2 regions of the Streptomyces sp. NPDC101178 genome follow, and region 1 is predicted to be linked to the other one. Evidence: riboswitches for the same ligand, from Rfam matches in the RefSeq annotation. Region 1 holds a riboswitch; the other holds the start of a gene.
What was found. A riboswitch is a leader RNA that binds a small molecule or an ion and turns the genes downstream of it on or off. The one in region 1 is predicted to bind cobalamin.

Region 1 (4,361 bases):
CGGCGCCCGGGTCGCCGTCGTCGTCGGCACCAGCAGCGGCGGCTCCGCCGGACTGACCGAACAGGCCGTCGCCCTGGAGCGGCGCGGACCCGAGGCCACCTCGCCCTCGGGCATCCTGCTCACCATCCCGAGCATGCCCGCGGCCGAGATCGCCATCCAGATGAAGGCCACCGGTCCGAGCCTGGCCCCGTGCACGGCCTGCTCCTCCGGGGTGACCGCCCTCTCCGTGGCCCGCGACATGCTGGCGCTCGGGCAGTGCGACATCGCGATCGCCGGAGCCACCGAGTCGATCGTCTTCCCGGTCGCCATGACCGGCTTCGCCCGCTCGGGCGCGGCGGCGCTGCGGGACGGTGACGGGGACCCCGCCCGTCTCTGCCGTCCCTTCGCCGCCGACCGGGCCGGGCTCGTCATGGGCGAAGGCGCCGCGATCATGGTCCTGGAACGGGCCGAGGACGCCCGGGCCAGAGGGGCGGCCCCCCGTGCGCTGCTCGCCGGCACCGGCGCCACGACCGACGCCCACCACCCGACCTCCCCGCACCCCTCCGGTGCGGTCGCCGAGGCCGCCGTCGACGCGGCGCTGAGGGACGCGGGCTGGCGCGCCGAGGACGTCGACCACGTCAACGCGCACGGCACCTCGACCCCGCTGAACGACGCGACGGAAGCCGCTCTCATCGGCCGGGCCTACCCGCACCGGCCGCCCGTCACCGCTCCCAAGGGTGTCCTGGGCCACTGCATGGGAGCGGCCGGAGCCATCGAGGCGGGACTGACCGTCCTGACGCTCCAGCACGGCATCGTCCCACCGATCGCCAACCTGGACGCCCCGGACCCCGGGTTCGCCATCGACTGCGTCACCAAGGCACCGCGTGAGGTGCCCGTACGACGGGCCGTCAGCCACTCCTTCGGCTTCGGCGGACAGAACGCGGTGATCGCGCTGCAAGCGCCGTAGAGGTGGGCCGGGCCGGTGCGGCGGGACGATCCCGCGCCGCACCGGCCCGACCGATGAAGCGGTCCCGCACCGGCTCTGAGCTGCGCGAAGACCCGTGATAGCTTGCCGGGGCCAGTCGAACCCCAGCGACGGGGTCAGGGAATCCGGTGCGAGACCGGAACTGACGCGCAGCGGTGAGGGGGACGGGCGGGGCCACGGCCACTGGAGCACACGCGCTCCGGGAAGGCGTCCCGCCCGGACGAACCCGAGTCCGAAGACCTGCTGGCACCCGTGCTCCGCACCCGGGGCACGGGACCGTACGACGGGCTCCGCGGCTGGGCCCAGAGACACCGAGGTCCTCCGTGCTGCCCATGGCCACCCCCGCCCCGATACGCACCGCCGCCCTCCTCGCGGCCGGCGCCGTCCTCCTCACCGCCTGCGGCGGAAGTGGAGCCTCCTCCTCCGGTGACGGCGGCGGCAGCGCCGCCAAGGCCGAAGGCTTCCCGCTCACCCTGAAGAACTGCGGGCGCACCGTCACCGTGAAGGCGCCACCGCGGCAGGCCGTCTCGGTGGACCAGGGATCGACGGAGATCCTCCTGTCGCTCGGCCTCGCCGACCGGCTCGCGGCCACCGCCACCTGGAGCGACCCGGTCATGAAGGGCCTGGAGAAGGCCAACGCGGGCGTCGAGCGCATATCGGAGAACCGGCCCTCATCCGAGAAGGTCCTCGACAAGGAGCCCGACTTCCTCTCCGCCTCCTTCGCCTCCACCCTCGCCAAGGGCGGCGTCGCCCCACGCGAACAGTTCGAGAAGCTCGGCGTCCCCACCTACATCTCGCCCGCCGACTGCACCGGCAAGGACAACAGCGGCGGCGGTGACGGAGCCCGTACAGCACCCCTCACCATGGACAGCGTCTACACCGAAGTCCGCGAACTCTCCCAGGTGTTCGGCGTCCCCGAGCGCGGTGACGCCCTGGTGAAGAAGCTCCGGGCGAGGGTGGCGAAGGCCACCGACGGCATCGACGCCTCGGACGCCTCGCTCCTCTACTGGTTCTCCGACTCCAAGGCCCCCTACCTCGCCGGCTGCTGCGGCGCGCCGGGTGTCATCACCAAGGAGCTCGGCGCGAAGAACGTCTTCGACGACACCCACGACGAATGGCCCCAGATCAGCTGGGAGACCGTCGCCGACCGCAACCCCGACGTCCTGGTCATCGGCGACCTGAGCCGCACCATGCAGACGGCCGAGAGCGCCGAGAAGAAGATCGAGTTCCTGGAGTCCAACCCGGTCACCAAGACCATGGACGCCGTCAAGAACCGCCGGTACGTGCTGCTCAGCGGCCAGGCCATGAACCCCACCATCCGGACGGTCGAGGGACTTGAGCGCGTCGCCGCCGGGCTGCGCGCCTTCGGGCTCGCGGGGTGAGCGGCGGGAATCCGACGGTGAAGGCGCGCGGGGTGAGTAGCGGCAGCCCGACGGTGGAGCGGCCCGCTGACGTACGGCGGGTCGGCGTGCCGGTGCAGGCGCTGATCTGGACCGGCGGACTCCTGCTCCTGCTGCTCTCCGTAGCCGTCGCCGTCACGATCGGCCCGGCCAGGATCTCCGTCCCGGACGTCTGGTCCGCCGTCGCCTCCCATCTGGGCTTCGGCGGATCGGAGCTGAGCCCGATCCGGGACGGCATCATCTGGAACCTGCGCATGCCCCGTACCCTGCTCGCCGCCGTGTGCGGGGCCGGGCTCGCGGTGTGCGGCACGGTGATGCAGTCGCTGCTGCGCAACCCGCTCGCCGACCCGTTCGTCCTCGGCGTCTCCTCCGGAGCCTCCACCGGGGCGGTCGTGGTGGTCGTCCTCGGCGTCGGCGGGGGAGCGGTGTCGCTGTCGGCCGGGGCGTTCGTCGGGGCGATCTGCTCGTTCGCGCTGGTTCTGCTGCTCAGCCATACGCTCGGCTCCACCACCGACCGGGTGGTGCTCTCCGGGGTCGCGGCGATGCAGCTCTTCTCCGCCCTGACCTCCTTCGTCGTGATGACCTCCGCCGACGCCGAGCAGACCCGCGGGGTGCTGTTCTGGCTGCTCGGCTCGCTCAGCGGTGTCGGCTGGGGTGAGGTGGCGCTCTGCACCGCCGTTCTCGCCCTCTGCCTGGTGATCTGCCTGGCCCACGCCCGTACGCTCGACGCGTTCGCCTTCGGTCAGGACGCCGCCGCCGCGCTCGGCGTGAACGTCGCCCGCACCCGGATCGCGCTGCTCTGCACCACCGCGCTGCTGACCGCGGCCCTGGTCAGCTCGGCCGGGGCGATCGGCTTCGTCGGCCTGGTCCTCCCGCACGCGGCCCGCGCGCTCACCGGCTCCGGTCACCGCAGGCTCCTGCCGGTCACCGCACTCGCCGGAGCGATCTTCCTGGTCTGGGTCGACACGCTCGCCCGCACGGTCCTCGACCCGCAGGAGGTGCCGGTCGGCGTCGTCACCGCGCTGATCGGTGTTCCCGCCTTCGTCGCCGTCCTGTACCGGACCCGGAGTACGTCATGAGCGCTTCCCCGGGCCTGCGCGCCGAGCGGGTCGGCCGGGAAGCCGGCGGCCGGCTCATCCTCGACGGGGTCGACATCGCCCCGCCGCCCGGCGCCACCGTCGGCCTTCTCGGCCCCAACGGCTCCGGCAAGTCCACGCTCCTGAGGATCCTCGCCGGCCTGCTCGCTCCGGACACCGGCACCGTCACGCTGGACGGCGACCCGCTCGCCGGCCTCGGCCGTCGCACCGTGGCCCGCCGGATCGCCGTCGTCGACCAGCACGCCGTCACCCAGGTCGACCTCAGCGTCCTGGACGTCGTCCGCCTCGGCCGCATCCCGCACCGCCGCGCGTGGTCCGCCCCGGACCGTACCGACGACGAAGCGGTCACCGACGCCCTGCGGCGCACCGGCCTCACCGACCGGGCCGCACAGTCCTGGCACACCCTCTCCGGCGGCGAACGCCAGCGCGTCCAGATCGCCCGGGCGCTCGCCCAGCAGCCCCGCGAACTCCTCCTGGACGAGCCGACGAACCACCTGGACATCCAGCACCAGCTGGAACTGCTCGCCCTGGTCGCCGCGCTGCCCCTCACCAGCGTCATCGCCCTGCACGACCTCAACCTCGCGGCCATGTTCTGCGACCGGATCACCGTGATGAAGGCGGGCCGGGTCATCGCGGGCGGCACCCCGGCCGAGGTCATCACCGAGGAGCTGATCGAGGACGTCTACGGGGTGCGGGCGGTGGTCACCCCGGACGGGCCGGACGGACGGCCTTCGGTACGGTTCCTGCCGCGCCGCTGACCTCTTCCGGCAGGCGCGCACCCCCGGACAGCCCTCCGGGCGGACCCGTTGGCACGGGCCCGCCCGGAGGCCGAGGACATGGGAGCGGCCTTCCGGCCGCCGGAGGGATGTGCCGTCAGCGGCGGCGTCCCCGGCCGAACTC
Region 2 (4,361 bases), on a different contig from region 1:
TCGCTGAACCAGGTCGGCCGCCCCGTCCACATCACCCCGGGCCGACGGCTCGCCGAGGGGTTCCCGGACGACGACGGCGACATCGTGGTCATGCTCGACGGCCACGAGAGCTTCACCCATCTGACGGGCCGGGGCCTGTGGATCTACTGGGGCGCCTACATCGGCACCCCGGACGAGCTCCTGGTCTCCGGACCGCTCGACGAGGTCGCCGAGCGGATCAGCCGCGTGCGCGCCGAGGCCCGCGAACGGCACGGCTGGATCATGGACACCTACCTGCTGCGCCGCCGGCCTGCGGGCGCCCAGGGTGCGGAGAGCCCGGGCGGCACGGACAGCTGACGGGCCCCGGCCCGCGAGCGGGGGCCCGGACAGATGGCCGGGTGACGTGACACAGGGCGGCGGGTCGCGTGGAGGCGCGGCCGGCCGCCGCACCCCGCCGTCGTACCCGGCCCGAGGTCAGCTCCGGGACTCGTGCGCCCGGATCACTCCCAGCCCGTGACCCAGGCTCGGGCACTCGGCGGTGAGGTCGTTGCCCCGCACCAGATAGTTGTGCACGCGCCCGTCGGTGGGCCGCTCGACGGCCCGGTACAGGGTGCCGTTCACCGTGATCGTCCAGTCGTCGCCGTCCTGGGCCCACCCGACTGTCTTCTTCATATAGCGCTTCCCTCGCTCGTCGCCGCCGCGGGTCGGCGGCTGTGTATTGGCAAGAAGAACGGCCTGTGACGCTCTGTGGTTCCGGCTCGCCTACGCCATTCGGTTACATCTGGGTCACCATGCCCCCACGACCTGACCGGAAGTCAGCGAACCGGCGACGAACGGTGGAACGGGGTGCGCAGAGGGGAGCGGGGCTGCCCGGGGCCGGATCGTGCCAGGATGCCGGATCCGGTCCCGGGCAGTGATGCAGGAGCGCCCGCTCCGCGCCCCTGTACCGACCATTCGGTGCCGCCTGCCGGGGCGGATTGGTGCGGGGGTCCTCACTCTGCCCGACGTCACCCGTTCGGAGCTCATCCGGAGCCCATCCGGCGTGCACTCGGTGCCCATCCGGAACCCGTGTCTCACATCACCGTCCGAAGAGTGAACAACGGTGTGCGCCCGACGGCCGTCCGCTTAGGGTGGCCGGTGCAGCTGGTTCGCCCTGTCCGCCAGGCAGGGTGTCGTAAGAGGGAACCCGGTGGGAATCCGGGACTGCCCCGCAGCGGTGAGCGGGAACGACCGCCGTCATACGCACTGGACCCGGCCGGGTCTGGGAAGCGACGGCCAGTAGGTGTCTGCCCCCGGCAGACGTGCCCGCGAGTCCGAAGACCTGCCCGTTGCCCGCACGCGACCGTTCGTGTGCGGAGTTCCCGGTGACCTCGTGGGCGGGTCGGCGTAACCGTCAGGCGGACGGACACGGTCAACGTGTCGTGCTCCCGCCCGACTTCGTCACCCCTTCGCGTCCGCGTCCCGTCCCGGGAACAGCTGGAGACATGCTCGCGAAGGAGAGTCACGTGACAGCGAAGCCCGCAGCCGCGGCAGCACGGGCCACCGTGTACGGCTACCCCCGTCAGGGTCGGAACCGTGAACTGAAGAAGGCCATCGAGGGCTACTGGAAGGGCCGCGTCGACGCGGACACCCTCCGCAGGACCGCCGCCGAACTGCGCGGGGGAACCTGGCAGCAGCTCGCCGAGGCCGGAGTCCACGAGGTGCCGACCGGTGATTTCTCGTACTACGACCACGTCCTGGACACCAGTGTCATGGTCGGCGCCGTCCCCGAGCGGCACCGCGAGGCGGTCCAGGCGGACGCCCTCGACGGCTACTTCGCCATGGCCCGTGGCACGCAGGACGTGGCGCCGCTGGAGATGACCAAGTGGTTCGACACCAACTACCACTACCTGGTGCCCGAGTTGGGCCCGGACGCGGTGTTCACCGCCGACTCCGCCAAGCAGGTCGCCGAGTTCAGGGAAGCCCTCGCGCTCGGCCACACCCCGCGCCCGGTCCTCGTCGGTCCCGTCACCTACCTCCTGCTCGCCAAGGCGGCCCCCGGCGTCGCCGCCGGCTTCGAGCCGCTGACCCTCCTCGACCGGCTCCTGCCCGTGTACGCCGAAGTCCTCGCCGACCTCCGGGCCGCGGGCGCCGAGTGGGTGCAGCTCGACGAGCCCGCCCTCGTCCAGGACCGCACCCCGGCCGAGCTGAACGCCGCCGCCCGCGCCTACCGCGAGCTCGGCGGTCTCACCGACCGCTCCAAGCTGCTGGTCGCCTCCTACTTCGGGCGGCTCGGCGAGGCCCTGCCGGTGCTCGCCAAGTCGCCGGTGGAGGGGCTCGCGCTGGACTTCACCGAGTCGGGCGCAGGCAACCTCGCCGACCTCGCGGCGGCCGGCGGACTGCCCGGCAAGCGGCTGGTCGCGGGCGTCGTCAACGGCCGCAACATCTGGATCAACGACTACGAGAAGTCGCTCGCCACCCTCGGCACGCTCCTCGGCCTCGCGGACCACGTCGACGTCTCCGCCTCCTCCTCCCTCCTGCACGTCCCGCTGGACGCCCGGGCCGAGCAGGACATCGACCCGGAGGTCGCCCGCTGGCTCGCCTTCGCCCAGCAGAAGACCGAGGAGATCGTCGTCCTGGCGCGCGGTCTGACCGCCGGCACCGAGGCCATCACCGCCGAACTCGCCGCGAACCGGGCCGACCTGGCCTCCCGTACCGACGCCGTCATCACCCGCGACCCGGCCGTCCGGGCCCGTACGGCGGCCATCACCGACGCCGACGGCCGCCGCTCCCAGCCGTACGCCGAGCGGACCGTGGCCCAGCGCGCCCACCTCGGTCTGCCGCTGCTGCCGACCACCACTATCGGCTCGTTCCCGCAGACCACCGAACTGCGCACCGCCCGCGCCGACCTGCGGGCCGGCCGGATCGACGAGGCCGGGTACGAGGAGCGCATCAAGGACGAGATCCGCGAGGTCCTCTCCTTCCAGGAGAAGGCCGGGATCGACGTCCTGGTCCACGGCGAGCCCGAACGCAACGACATGGTGCAGTACTTCGCCGAGCAGCTCACCGGCTACCTCGCCACCCAGCACGGCTGGGTCCAGTCGTACGGCACCCGCTACGTCCGGCCGCCGGTCCTCGCCGGAGACATCTCGCGCCCCGAGCCGATGACGGTGCGCTGGACGGCGTACGCCCAGTCGCTCACCCAGCGCCCGGTCAAGGGCATGCTCACCGGCCCGGTCACCATGCTCGCCTGGTCCTTCGTCCGCGACGACCAGCCGCTCGGCGAGACCGCCCGCCAGGTGGCGCTCGCTCTGCGCGACGAGGTCGACGACCTGGAGGCGAACGGCACTTCGGTGATCCAGGTCGACGAGCCGGCGCTGCGTGAGACGCTGCCGCTGCGGGCCGCCGAGCACGCCGCGTACCTGCAATGGGCTACGGAGTCCTTCCGGCTCGCCACCTCCGGCGTGCGGCCGGACACCCAGATCCACACGCACATGTGCTACGCGGAGTTCGGCGACATCGTCCAGGCCATCGACGACCTCGACGCCGACGTCATCAGCCTGGAGGCCGCCCGCTCGCACATGCAGGTCGCCCGCGAACTGGCCACCCACGGCTACCCGCGCGAGGCCGGCCCCGGCGTCTACGACATCCACTCCCCGCGCATCCCCAGCACCGAGGAGGCAGCGGCCTTGCTGCGCAAGGGACTTGAGGCCATCCCGGCCGAGCGGCTGTGGGTGAACCCCGACTGCGGCCTGAAGACCCGCGGCTGGCCCGAGACCCGGGCCTCCCTGGAGAACCTGGTCGCCGCCGCGCGGGAGATCCGCGCGGAGCTGCCAGCCGAAGCGGCGTGATCCGGCCCGGTACGGGAGCGGCCACCGCCGCTCCCGTACCGGGGCGCGCTGCCTCGACTCGGTTCTGGAGCAGGCCGGTTCGCCAGGCCCGGACGGCCGGAGTGCGTACTTCCTCGGCGGAAGAGTTAGGTTAGCCTAACCAGCGAATCCCGGTGGTGGATCTTGCACTCCGATCGAAGGGCTTCGCCATGGAGCGTGCTCAGGGCCTGCTGTCCGCCGAACTCCGCCTGGAGCGTGCGGTATGAGTGCCGGTACGGGAGGCCTCCTCGCGGGCGGTGCCGACGGACCGGGCCACCTGCGTGCCCTCACCTCGGTCGTGCTGGACACGCTGGAGTCCGCCGCCCGTGCCCGAGGCGGGCCGCTGCCCGCCGGAGGCCCGGACGCCGTGGCCCGGCGGACCACCGCTCTGGCCGCCCCGGTACTGCCCGAGGAAGGCGTCGGCGAAGAGGCCGCGCTCACGGACCTCGTACGAGCGGTGGCCGAGGGTGCCGCCGACCCGGCCGATCCCGCGTGCGCCGCCCATCTGCACTGCCCGCCGCTGGCCGTGGCGGT

Region 2: another riboswitch for cobalamin. It lies ahead of metE (5-methyltetrahydropteroyltriglutamate--homocysteine S-methyltransferase); the one in region 1 lies ahead of ACIRR8_RS19995 (ABC transporter substrate-binding protein).

Annotation. Positions count from the first base shown of each region.
Region 1 covers NZ_JBIWOZ010000006.1:408,399-412,759, reverse strand. The annotation lists gene ACIRR8_RS20000 (beta-ketoacyl-[acyl-carrier-protein] synthase family protein) at 1-946, shown strand, start outside; cobalamin riboswitch at 1,042-1,227, shown strand; gene ACIRR8_RS19995 (ABC transporter substrate-binding protein) at 1,288-2,346, shown strand; gene ACIRR8_RS19990 (FecCD family ABC transporter permease) at 2,400-3,443, shown strand; gene ACIRR8_RS19985 (ABC transporter ATP-binding protein) at 3,440-4,219, shown strand; gene ACIRR8_RS19980 (PRC and DUF2382 domain-containing protein) at 4,335-4,361, opposite strand, start outside.
Region 2 covers NZ_JBIWOZ010000007.1:2,732-7,092, reverse strand. The annotation lists gene cobF (precorrin-6A synthase (deacetylating)) at 1-336, shown strand, start outside; gene ACIRR8_RS20480 (hypothetical protein) at 454-651, opposite strand; cobalamin riboswitch at 1,155-1,302, shown strand; gene metE (5-methyltetrahydropteroyltriglutamate--homocysteine S-methyltransferase) at 1,485-3,809, shown strand; gene ACIRR8_RS20470 (pyridoxal phosphate-dependent decarboxylase family protein) at 4,051-4,361, shown strand, end outside.